Regions from separate parts of the Bradyrhizobium genosp. P genome, predicted to be linked through region 2. Evidence: riboswitches for the same ligand, from Rfam matches in the RefSeq annotation. Region 2 holds a riboswitch; each other region holds the start of a gene.

Region 1 (4,207 bases), 3.7 Mb from region 2:
GCCGGGAATGGCCTCTCCGGGGCGGACCATCACGAGGTCGACGCCGGGCTCGAGCTTGAGCGGATCGAGATCGTCAAAATTGGCAATCCGCGACAGCGCGAGGAACGCGATCTTGCACCGGCCGGGTTTGCGCGCATCAGCTAGGCCCAGCGCATCCTCGGCCGGAAGCTCGCCGGCGCGGTCGAAATAGGGTAGCACCCCAAAGCCGCGCCAGGATGTTTTTGCCTCGATCAGCCGGTAGCCATCGTCAAATAGCGTCGAGTCGCCACGAAACTTGTTGATCACAAAGCCCTGGATCATCGCGGCATCGTCCGCGTCGATCACGGTCTTGATCCCGACAAGCTGAGCGATGACACCGCCGCGGTCGATGTCGCCGATCAACATCACCGGGACATCGGCCTTGCGGGCAAAGCCCATATTGGCGATGTCGGCCTTGCGAAGATTGACTTCGGCGGGGCTGCCAGCCCCTTCGACGAGCACAAGATCGGCGCGCTGCTTCAGTCGCGAAAAACTCTCCAGCACCGCGCCCATCAATGACGGCTTCATCAACGCATATTCGCGGGCGCGCGCCGTTGCGATGCGCTTGCCCTGCACGATAATCTGCGCGCCGATATCGGTCTCAGGCTTGAGCAGAACCGGATTCATGTCAGTGTGCGGTTCGACGCCCGCCGCGAGCGCTTGCAACGCCTGCGCACGGCCGATTTCGCCGCCGTCGACCGTCACGGCCGCATTGTTCGACATGTTCTGCGGCTTGAAGGGGAGCACGCGCAAGCCGCGGCGCTTCGCGGCGCGCGCAAGCCCGGCGACGATGAGCGATTTGCCCACGTCCGAGCCCGCTCCCTGGATCATCAATGCGCGCGCCATCCCGTGCTTCTCCTCAGAACTCGACGCCGGGCTGGGCCTTGATGCCGGATCGGAACGGATGCTTCAGCAGCGTCATCTCCGTGACGAGGTCGGCGATCTCGATCAACTCCCCCTTGGCATTCCGGCCGGTGAGGACGACATGCGTCATCGGTGGTTTGTGTGTCTTCAAGAACGCAACGACCTCGTCGATATCGAGATAGTCGTAGCGCAGCGCGATGTTGATCTCGTCGAGCAAGACCATGCGCAAGGTTGAATCCAGGATTAGCTCCTTGGCCCTGTCCCAGCCGGCCTTTGCGGCGGCGATGTCGCGGGCGCGGTCTTGCGTTTCCCATGTAAAGCCTTCGCCCATCGCATGGAACTGGCAGAGATCGCCGAAATGCCCGGTGAGCAGGCGGCGCTCGCCAGTATCCCAGGCGCCCTTGATGAACTGAACGACCGCGCAGGGAAAGCCATGCGCGACACAGCGGACGATCATGCCAAAGGCGGAGGATGACTTACCCTTTCCTGCACCGGTATGAACGATGATCAGTCCCTTCTCGCCGCTCTTGGTCGCCATGATCTTGTCGCGGGCGACCTTCTTCTTTGCCATCTTCGACGCGTGGCGGGCGTCAAGCGATGCGTCGGTGGCGACCACGCCTTCGTCCTCGGCGGCATCTTGTTCAGACATCATCTGGCGTCGTCCTCAGGCTTGACAAATCGCGACCTTCAGCAAATGGTGGGTTTGCGTTGGTTCCTGTCCTACGACAGGCGAAGAGGGAATGCGATAGGGCTTAGATCGAAAGGTCTGGTCCCAAAAGCAGCCGCCCCCGCGACCGTGACCGGAGAGATGCCCGAAGCCACTGATCCCCAAGGGGGTCGGGAAGGCGGGGATCGAAGGATAAGATCCTGCTCCGCAAGCCGGGAGACCTGCCAGCGCAGAGTTTTGAACCGGCGGACGGGGTGTTCCGTGACGGGGAAGCGAACCAGTGAGAGAATGGTTCGCGCCTCATTGCCCCCCGCTGCCTATGCTGGACGGGGCGATGACTGTCACACTTTACGTCTGCATTACCTGCCGCGTCGGCCAGAAGCTGGCGGAGGGCAAGACCGCGCCCGGCGAGCGCCTGTATGCCGCAATTCTCGATGCCGGCGTGCCCGAAGGCGTCGAGCTAGTGCCGGTCGAATGCCTGTCGGCATGCAGCCAAGGCTGCTCGGTCGCACTCAGCGCGACGGGGCGATGGTCCTACGTGTATGGCCGCCTGTCTGAAGCCCATGCGCGGGATGTGATTGCGGGGGCGACGGCTTACCGGGCTGCATCCGACGGTATCGTGCCATGGCGCAACCGGCCGGAAGTTTTTCGCAAGCAATCGGTTGCCCGCATTCCACCCATCGCCGTCCTGCCGGAGGCAGCCGAATGAACACGCTTGCAAAAATCCCGGTCACGATCGTCACCGGCTTCCTTGGATCGGGTAAGACGACGCTAATCCAGCATCTGATCACCAACGCCAACGGCAAGAAGCTTGCGGTGCTCGTCAACGAGTTCGGCAGTGAAGGCGTCGATGGCGAGATCCTGAAATCCTGCGCTGACGCGAATTGTCCCGAGGAAAACATCGTCGAGCTCGCGAACGGCTGCATCTGCTGCACCGTCGCGGATGATTTCATTCCGACCATGCAGACGCTGCTCGCGCGAAAAACGCGGCCCGATCACATCCTGATCGAGACCTCGGGCCTCGCGCTGCCAAAACCGCTTCTGAAGGCGTTCGAATGGCCGGAGATCCGCTCGCGCATCACCGTCGACGGCGTGATCGCGCTCGCGGATGCCGAGGCGGTCGCCGCCGGCCGTTTCGCGCCGAACCCGGAGGCCGTCGAGGCCCAGCGTGCGGCTGACGGGAGCGTCGATCATGAGACGCCGCTATCGGAGGTGTTCGGGGACCAGATCTGTTGCGCGGACATCGTGCTCTTGACCAAGGCCGATCTTGTGGGCCAGGCCGGCCTTGAAGCGGCCCGGCTGGCGATCACGGCCGAGACGCCGCGGCAGGTTCCGATACTCGCCATCACAGACGGTGCGATCGACCCGCAGGTGATTCTTGGCTTCAACGCGGCCGCCGAGGACGACCTCGCCGCGCGGCCCTCGCTTCACGACGGCGAGGAGGAGCATGAGCATGACGACTTCGCATCCGTCGTCATCGAGCTTCCGGAAGTGTCCGACATCGACGCGCTGGTCGCTTCCATCGCGCGCTTGGCGCGCGAGCAGAATGTGCTGCGCGCCAAGGGCTATCTCGCGGTGAAGGGCAAACCGATGCGGCTTCTGGTGCAATCGGTCGGCGAGCGCGTGCGCCACCAGTTCGACAAGCCCTGGGGCGCGGCGCCGCGGCGATCGAAGCTCGTCGTCATCGGCGAGCAGGGCGACATCGACGAGAACGCGATCAAAGCGGGATTGGGGGTCTGATGCACGTCGTCTTCCGCGAGAGCCATGGCCTGGAGGAGACCGCGACACCCGTCGATCTTGGTCAGGATCCGGCCGCTCTCGTGGTGCTGTCATTCTCCGACAGCGATCTCGCCGCCTTCGCCGCCGGTTGGCGGCGTGGACGCAAGGGCCTGCCGTCGCTGCGGCTCGCCCATCTGATGGCGCTGCGCCATCCGCTCTCGGTCGACACTTACATCGAACGCACGCTGTCCCGCGCTAGTGGCATTCTGGTTCGCCTAATCGGCGGTGAGTCCTATTGGTCCTATGGCATCAACGCGTTGCACGAGCTCGCCACGCGGCACGGCATCGCGCTTGCGGTACTGCCGGCCGACGGCCGCGACGACGCGCGGCTCGATGCCCTTTCCAACGTCCCGGTCTCGACGCTGCGGCGTCTGCGCGCGCTGTGCGACGCCGGCGGCGCGGTCGCGGCGCAGGTTGCGATTGCGCAGCTCGCGCTGGCCTCCGGTCTGTACGCGGGACCGGTGTTCGGCGAGACCGAAATCCCCGAGATGGGTTTCTACTATCCCTCCATGGGAGCGCTGGCGTCCTTGCCGTCGCCTGACGGAAGACCGCAGGCGCTCGTCACCTTCTATCGCTCCTATCTGACGTCGGCCGATACCGGCCCGATCGACGCGCTGATCGCGGCATTGCGCGAAAAGGGCTTTGACGCCTACGGCGCGTTCGCGACCTCGCTGAAAGCGCCCGGCGTCTCGGCGTGGCTGAAAGCACATTTCGCGGAGCGTCCGCCGGCTGCACTTGTGAACGCGACCGCGTTCTCGGCGATGGCCGACGATGGAACAACGCCATTCAACGCGGCAGGCTGTCCGGTGTTTCAGGTCGCGCTGTCAACTGCGGGCAGGGAAGATTGGGCGTCCTCGCTGCGAGGCCTGTCGCCGGCCG
Region 2 (4,207 bases):
GCGTCAAGGTGCAAATTTCGCGACCTCAGCATGTCAATATTAATGTCGTACGACCTGTCGATCGCGAATTCCAGAGTCTCGGAATAGCTCGGCGCGCGCATCTTTTGGACTCCTTTAGCTTTTGCGTGCAGGCAAGGCGCGAGGGCGGCTCAGTTCGTTCGATGACGATAGGCCGATGTCGCAGCCGATGCGAACATTGCCCGTCTGCTGCGAAGCGGCGCCCAGGAATGCTTCGAGCGCCGCGGTGGGCTAGTATCCCTCGAAAAAAAGATGCGCGAACTCCCCGATGTGATGAAAGCGGAGTCGGTCGGCGAACTCGGCCCGATCCAGCGCGCTCCCGCACAACTTCTGTTCGCTTCCCCGCTCCCCTGGGGGCAATCGATCTTCGGAACGGAGACCGCGCTTCATCTGGTTTCCTCCTAATCGACGCTGCGAATCCGATTGTTGTGTGGATCCATCACTGTGCACTAGCAATCGACGTGCCACCAAAGGCGAACGCGCCTTGCTTCAAAAGAGGCCAGAAACATGTGCCGCGAGCGGCGAAGACGGAATACTTGCGCCTCGGCGTCCGATTACGGACATGAGTGTTTTCAACCGGACACGACAACCGGTGTATTGAGTGATGGCCGCGGTTTCTCGATCCAACTCAAACATCCGTTCAAGGATGATGTTCGCAATGCCGACCTTAGGGCCGCAGCGCTTTTGGCGGCAGTTCTAATTGGCTGATCCAGCGGTTGTCCCGAGCATCTTTGAAACTACTCCAACCTTCGACGGCATGCGACCGATGCTATCGTGATCATCGCAACTGCACTGATCGCTGTAAAAAGAACCCGGCCGGGCGCGGCAAGAGTGCAAGCGCTCCCGCGTTGCGCATCCCAGTTGACGCCAAGTTGCCATCAGCGGATGGACCGTTGCTCCCCGACCGACATCTTCGCGTGTGACAACGGCTGCGGCAGGTCTCCTGGCTCGCGGGTCGTTTCCTCGACGTCACTTTCCCAGGACCCAGATTCCCAGTGGCATATGACGAAAGATTCGCCGCTTACAGTTGCGGGGGCAGCCGTGGCGTTGGGAAATCCCGCACCACGTTCCCTTTTGATCTCCGTAAGGAGAACCGTCACAGATGATGTCAGAAGTTTGTCAAAGCCGGGGTCAATTGGCTCGTTGCACCACCGCGGTGCCGGCGATGGAGGTCTACCGCGTCGAAGAAAACGTTCGAGAGGTTGACGCGACGGTCCTGTCGCAGATAATCCAAGCTGTCGAGGTTCTCCAGGTCCCGCTTGATCTGGAGCTAAGAGGGAAGCCGGTGCGCTCTCGATCAATCCAGGATCGATGCAATGCCGGCGCTGCCCCCGCAACTGTAGGCGGCGAGCCTGCATCCACAAAAGTCACTGAAGCAAATGCTTCGGGAAGGCCGGATGCAGGCGATGACCCGCGAGCCAGGAGACCTGCCCCGACAACATGATCGTCCACGGGCGGGGTGTCCCGGTGGTACGCCAAGCAGTTGCCGCTTTGGTGGCTCTCTGCCCGCCGTCCGCCATGGCCTTTTGCCCCCACAACCATGGGGTTAAAGCTATGTCTACTCTCTCACTTCCTGTTGCAACACTCGGCACGCCCCGGATCGGGCCGCGCCGCGAACTCAAGCTCGCGCTCGAAAGCTATTGGGCCGGAAAAATCAGCGAAGAGCAACTTCTTGACGCTGCGGCCGGACTTCGCGTTGCCAACTGGGCTCGGCAGAAATCTCCCGGTGCCACCGTGATTCCGTCGAGCGATTTCTCGCTGTACGATCCGGTGCTCGATACCAGCGTCATGGTCGGAGCCATTCCGGACTCTTACGGCTGGAAAACGGGACCCGTCTCGCTCAAGACCTACTTCGCCATGGCGCGCGGCGCACAGGACGATGGGCACGATGCGAGTTGCGGCCACGCCCATCACGGGCACAGCACGGCAGCGCGGAGATGACCAAGTGGTTCGACACCAATTATCACTACATGGTGCCGGAATTTCACAGGAGCCAGACCTTCAGGCTGTCCTCACGCAAGCCCATCGAGGAATACGATGAGGCGAAGAGCCCAGGCTATCAGACTGGTCTGGTTCTGGTCGGCCCTGTCACATTCTTGAAGCTCGGCAAGAGCGCCGATCCGGCACTTGATCCGCTGTCGCTGCTGGATGATCTTTTGCCGGTCTATGTCGAGGTTCTCCAGGAATTGACGAAGCGCGGCGCTGAATGGTTCAGCTCGATGAGCCGTGTCTAGTTCTCGATCTCGATCGCCCGTCACGCGTTGCACTGCACCGGACCTATGCACGCTTCGCCAAGGACGTCCCCGGCCTCAAGATCATGCTGGCCACGTATTTCGGGGCTGTCGGCGACAACCTGGAAACCGTGTTGGCCTTGCCGGTTGCGGGCGTTCACCTCGACCTTGTCCGCGCGCCTGAGCAGCTGAGCGCGGTGGTCGACGAAACGCGGAAGGATCTCGTGGTCTCTCTCGGCGTCGTCGATGGCCGCAATGTCTGGCGTTCCGACCTTTCGGCGCTCCTTGATCGGCTCACACCCGCCATCGCGAAGCTCGGCGCAGATCGCGTACAGATCGCATCCTGCTGCTCGATGCTTCACGTGCCGATCGACGTTGAACTGGAGACCGATCTCGATCTCGATGTGAAGAGCTGGCTTGCCTTCTCCGTCCAGAAGATCGGCGAGCTTGCGGTCTTGGCAAGGGCGCTCGCCGGCGACAAGGGTGTCGCGGATGCGGTAGCCAGCTCGGACCTCGCGGCGACGGCCCGCCAGACGTCGCCAAAGATCCATGACCCGACTGTCGCCCGACGAATGGCGGAAATTGGCGAGACCATGCGCCGCCGCACCAGCTCGTTTGCGAACCGCACCGAGGTCCAGCGCAAACGTTTCGCTCTGCCAGCGTTCCTCACGACTACAATTGGATCGTTCCCGCAGACGGCGGATGTCCGCAACGCCCGCGCCGCGCATGCTCGGGGAAAGATGAGCGACGCACAATACGAGCAATTTTAAGGAGAGGCGGCGCGCGCCGTACGCTGGCAGGAAGACATCGGGTTAGATGTGCTCGTGCATGGCGAGTTCGAGCGTAACGATATGGTGCAGTATTTCGGTGAGCAACTCTCCGGCTTCGTATTCACGAAGCACGGCTGGGTCCAATCCTACGGCTCGCGCTGCGTCCGTCCTCCCATGCTGTTTGGCGATGTCTCGCGGCCGAAGCCGATGACGGTGGATTGGTGGCGGTACGCGCAGTCCTTGACCAAGAAGCCGATGAAGGCGATGCTCACCGGGCCAGTGACGATCGTGAACTGGTCGTTCGTTCGTGACGACATCTCCCGCAGCGAGGCATGCCGCCAGATTGCGCTCGCGATCCGGGACGAGGTAACCGATCTGGAGACGGCCGGCGCGACCATGATCCAGATCGAGGAAGCTGCGCTTCGCGAAGGACTGCCATTGCTGCGATCAGAGTGGAAGACCTATCTCGACTGGGCTGTCGACAGCTTCCGTATCTGCTCGTCCGGCGGCGCGAACGAAACGCAGATTCATACTCATATGCGCTATTCGGAGTTCAACGATATCATATGCGATAGCGGCGATGGACGCCGACGTCATTTCAATCGAGACGTCGCGCTCGAAGATGGAGCTGCTCGACGCATTCAAGGGCTACAAGTATCCAAACGATATCGAACCCGGCGTCTTCGACATCCATTCGCCGCGCGTTCCTGAGGCGGGCGGCCGAGATGCGGGACCTGATTGCGTCGGCCCGGCAAGGGCTATCCGACTCGCAGCTGTGGATCAACCCGGGTGGGCAATCGGGATAGTGCCGGACAAAATGTAAGACTTTCAATATGCCGATCCCAGCTTTTGGGTGCCGTAGCGAGCGGGCCGCTCTCGGGAAGTTCGTGATAGTAGAGGTCGAAAAACACGTCTTCCCGGCCCTTAGCGAAGCGTCGCCCGTCAGCCACCTCTCGAGCCCGACATGACATGGCGGGAACAATTGATCAGGACAGCGCCTCAACGGCTTCGCTACGACGGGCGGCGGGCTCCTGCCGGGAGCCTAGTCGATACTACCACGTCCCCGATTCTCAAAAAAAGGACACACCCAAGCTCCGGGCACGCTCAACCAATCCCTACCTAATTACCTCTTTTGCTTATAGACTTTTGTAAGCTTCATGCTACATAAAGGCCAGTTAGTGCATCACG
Region 3 (4,207 bases), 1.4 Mb from region 2:
CGTCGCGGATCGCCAGCGCGATCTGACGGCAGGCTTCGCTGCGCGGGATGTCATCGCGGACGAACGACCAGTTGAGGATGGTGACCGGTCCGGTCAGCATCGCCTTCATCGGCTTCTTGGTCAGCGACTGCGCGTATTGCCACCATTCGACCGTCATCGGCTTCGGGCGCGAGACGTCACCGAACAGGATCGGCGGCCTGACATAGCGCGAGCCGTAGGACTGCACCCAGGCATGGTCGGTGAAGACGAAGCCGGAGAGCTGCTCGCCGAAATACTGCACCATGTCGTTGCGCTCGAACTCGCCGTGAACGAGCACGTCAAGGCCGATGGTTTCCTGCCAGCGCACGGTTTCGGCGGTCTGCTCCTGCAGGAAGGTCTTGTAGTTGGCGTCGCTCAGCCCGCCCTTGGCATGGGCCGCGCGCGCCTTTCGGATTTCCGGTGTCTGCGGGAACGAGCCGATGGTCGTAGTTGGGAACGCCGGCAGATTGAAGCGCGCGTGCTGCACGTCGGCACGGTCTTCAAACGCGCTGCCCCGGCGACGCATCGCGGCGTCGACCCCGGCCAAGCGCTGCGCGACCTTCGCGTTATGAATCCGCGGTGAGGTCTTGCGCGCAGCTGCAGCGGCATCCGAGGCTTTCAGGGGCGCCTCGACCTGACTGCGGCCGCCGCCAAGCGCGGCACCCAGCGCGGCCAGTTCCTCCATCTTCTGCACGGAGAAGGCGAGCCAGCTCTTCACTTCGGCATCGAGCTTGGCCTCGAGTCCGAGATCGATCGGAACGTGCAGTAGCGAGCAGGAGGGCGCGATCTGCACGCGATCCTTGCCGAGCTTTGCGATCACGGGTTCGAGCCGGCCGAGAATCCTGCTCAGATCGGCGCGCCAGATGTTGCGGCCGTCGATCACGCCGAGCGAGACGATGCGGTCGGCGGGCAGGCGGGCGAGGTCGTCGAGCTGCTCGGGCGCGCGCACCAGATCGAGATGCAGGCCGGCGACGGGGAGCGCAAAGGCGGTGTCGCGGTTCTCACCCAGGCTGCCGAAATAGCTCGCCAGCATGATCTTGATCTGCGGCACCGCCTTGGCGATCTCCGCATAGGCATGGCGTAAGGCGCTACGTGCCGCATCGTCGAGATCGAGCACCAGGCAGGGCTCGTCGATCTGCACCCACTCGGCGCCGCGGGTGGCGAGCTCGCGCAGGACCTCGATATAGACAGGCAGCAGCCGGTCCAGCAGCGACAGGGTGTTGAGGCCGGCATCCTTGCTCTTGGCGAGCTTCAGGAACGTGACCGGACCGACCAGCACCGGGCGGGTCTGGTAGCCCAGCGCCTTGGCTTCTTCATATTCCTCGATCGGCTTGCGCGAGGCGAGGCTGAACTGCTGATCGTCAGACAGTTCCGGCACCATGTAGTGGTAGTTGGTGTCGAACCACTTGGTCATTTCCTGCGCCGGTACGCCGTGACCATGGCCGTGAGGGGCATGGCCGCAGGACGCATCATGGGTGTGACCTTCGGCGCCGCGCGCCATCGCGAAATAGGTCGCGAGCGGCACCGCGCCACCGGTCCAGCCGTAGATTTCGGGAATCGCGCCGACCATGATCGAGGTGTCGAGCACCTGATCGTAGAAGGAGAAATCGTTCGACGGAATCACCGACACGCCGAGCTTCTTCTGCCGCGCCCAATTGGCGGCGCGTAGCCCGATACCGGTTTCGATCAGGGCCTGCTGGTTTGAAGTGCCGGACCAGAAGCTTTCGAGCGCAAGCTTGAGTTCGCGGCGCGGGCCGATTCGCGGCGTGCCGAGGGTGGCAACGGCAAGTGAAGAGGAAGATGTAGAAGACATTGGCTTAACCCCAAAAGTTGGGGGCAAAGGCCGTAGTGACACGTCTGGACTCCGCAAACGCGGATAGCGCGTGCGGGGTCGCAACCGCACCACCGGGACACCCCGCCCGTGGACGTGTATGTTGTCGAGGCAGGTCTCCTGGCTCACGGGTCTCAGCTACCGTCCGGCCTTCCCGAGGCTTGCGCCTCAGTGGCTTAGGTGGACGGCGGCTCACCGCTTACAGTTGCGGGGGCAGCGCCGGCATTACACCGGCTTCCCTCTTAGCTTCGAAAGAAACTGCCTTTCGAAGAACCACGACGCGCCCACTTATCGGCAAGATCCCGCGCCCGTCAACACACGTGGGCTCGATCGAAGTTTCCCACCGATTCCCACAGGGCGCTCGACCAGAATTCGAAAATTTTTCACTGAGGCGGATCGGGCCGTTGACACGACGTCTCAAATCACACCACATGTAGGTGTCACGGTCTGCCATATCTCTAGATTTGGTAGCTAAGAGGGAAGCCGGTGGACTACGGGTTGATCCGTAAAAGTCCGGCGCTGCCCCCGCAACTGTAAGCAGTGAGTTGTTCCCGCCCTGTTAAGTCACTGATGCTAAACAGCATTGGGAAGACGAGGGAGCAACAGCGACCTGCAAGCCAGGAGACCTGCCGGGACATCGAATCTACGTCCACGGGCGGGGTGTCCCGGCGGTCGCTTGCATTGCCATGCCGGTGCTTGCCGCCGGTTGATGCAGCGTCCCCTCGACATCCAGCCCCAACAAAACATGCATGGGGTCTGCACGATGTCACTCTCTCTCGATCGCGAAGTTAAGTCAGCGCCGCTCATCCTTCTGCGTCCGGAATCGCTCGCCGCGCCGGAGACGGAGCTTCCCATGCAGGTGATTCGCCGTAACGGCACGGTCTCGAGGTTCGACGCCAGCAAGATTTCGGTGGCGATGACCAAGGCGTTCCTGGCGGTCGAAGGGCACACCGCTGCTGCGTCGCGCCGCGTGCACGAGATCGTCGAGCAACTCACCGCCGAGGTCGTCGGCGCGCTGGCGCGCCGGATGAGCGAGGGCCGCACCTTCCATATCGAGGATGTGCAGGACCAGGTCGAACTGGCGCTGATGCGCAGCGAGCACCACAAGGTGGCGCGCGCTTACGTGCTTTACCGCGACGAACGCACCCGGCAGCGCGCCGAGCAGGACGCTGCAAAGGCGGCAAAGCCCGCTGCCGCCGGGCCGACGATCCATGTCACGTTGCCGAACGGCGCCAAAGTCCCGCTCGACCAGGCGCGGCTTGCGCTGATCATCAACGAGGCCTGCGCCGGGCTCGACGGCGTCGACGCCGCGCCTGTCGTCGCCGAGACCCAGCGCAACGTCTATGACGGGATCAGCCAGGACGAACTGGCGCAGGCCTCCGTGATGGCCGCGCGTACGCTGGTTGAGCAGGAGCCGAACTATACCTATGTCAGCGCGCGCCTGCTGCTCGACAAGCTCCGCACCGAGGTACTGTCCTACGTCCATGACGTACCGACCAATGCGTCGCAGGCGGACATGGCCGTGCGCTATGCCGAGTATTTCCCGGCCTATATCAAGACCGGCATCAAGGCCGAGTTGCTTGACCCAGAACTCAGCCGCTTCGATCTGGCGCGGCTTTCGGCGGCGCTGAAGCCCGAGCGGGATCTGTCGTTCCAGTTCCTCGGCCTGCAGACGCTATACGACCGCTACTTCCTGCATGTCCGCGGCAACCGCCTCGAGCTGCCGCAGGCCTTCTTCATGCGCGTCGCCATGGGGCTCGCCGGGCGCGAGATCGACCGCGAGGCGCGCGCGATCGAGTTTTACGATCTCTTGTCGTCGTTCGACTTCATGGCTTCGACGCCGACGCTGTTCAATTCCGGCACGCTGCGGCCGCAGCTCTCGTCGTGCTTCCTGACCACCGTGGCCGACGACCTCGACGGCATCTTCAAGTCGATCAAGGACAACGCGCTGCTGGCGAAATATTCCGGCGGCCTCGGCAATGACTGGACCCGCGTTCGTGGTCTCGGCGCGCACATCAAGGGTACCAATGGCGAAAGCCAGGGCGTGGTGCCGTTCCTGAAGGTGGCCAACGATACCGCGATCGCCGTCAACCAGGGTGGCAAGCGCAAGGGCGCGGTCTGCGCCTATCTCGAGACCTGGCATGTCGACATCGAGGAATTCCTCGACCTGCGCAAGAACACCGGCGACGACCGCCGCCGCACCCACGACATGAATACTGCGAACTGGGTGCCCGATTTGTTCATGCAGCGCGTCGAGACCGACGGCGAATGGACACTGTTCTCGCCGGACGAGACGCCGGATCTGCACGATCTCTACGGCAAGCCGTTCGCCGAGCACTATGCGCATTACGAGGCCAA

What was found. Region 2 has a riboswitch for cobalamin ahead of metE (5-methyltetrahydropteroyltriglutamate--homocysteine S-methyltransferase). Riboswitches for the same ligand answer to the same signal wherever they lie in the genome.
Region 1: linked by a shared signal. The riboswitch ahead of ACP2YO_RS42570 (DUF1636 family protein) and the one ahead of metE (5-methyltetrahydropteroyltriglutamate--homocysteine S-methyltransferase) in region 2 are both predicted to bind cobalamin.
Region 3: linked by a shared signal. The riboswitch ahead of metE (5-methyltetrahydropteroyltriglutamate--homocysteine S-methyltransferase) and the one ahead of metE (5-methyltetrahydropteroyltriglutamate--homocysteine S-methyltransferase) in region 2 are both predicted to bind cobalamin.

The regions. Positions count from the first base shown of each region.
Region 1 covers NZ_CP188195.1:8,866,960-8,871,166, reverse strand. The annotation lists gene ACP2YO_RS42580 (cobyric acid synthase) at 1-864, opposite strand, end outside; gene cobO (cob(I)yrinic acid a,c-diamide adenosyltransferase) at 878-1,531, opposite strand; cobalamin riboswitch at 1,575-1,792, shown strand; gene ACP2YO_RS42570 (DUF1636 family protein) at 1,884-2,258, shown strand; gene cobW (cobalamin biosynthesis protein CobW) at 2,255-3,289, shown strand; gene cobN (cobaltochelatase subunit CobN) at 3,289-4,207, shown strand, end outside.
Region 2 covers NZ_CP188195.1:2,626,925-2,631,131, reverse strand. The annotation lists gene ACP2YO_RS12730 (coproporphyrinogen-III oxidase family protein) at 1-101, opposite strand, end outside; gene ACP2YO_RS12725 (hypothetical protein) at 271-423, shown strand; cobalamin riboswitch at 935-1,131, opposite strand; cobalamin riboswitch at 1,243-1,467, shown strand; partial or broken gene metE (5-methyltetrahydropteroyltriglutamate--homocysteine S-methyltransferase) at 1,573-3,807, shown strand.
Region 3 covers NZ_CP188195.1:1,247,823-1,252,029, forward strand. The annotation lists gene metE (5-methyltetrahydropteroyltriglutamate--homocysteine S-methyltransferase) at 1-1,831, opposite strand, end outside; cobalamin riboswitch at 1,943-2,142, opposite strand; cobalamin riboswitch at 2,276-2,497, shown strand; gene ACP2YO_RS06030 (ribonucleoside-diphosphate reductase subunit alpha) at 2,613-4,207, shown strand, end outside.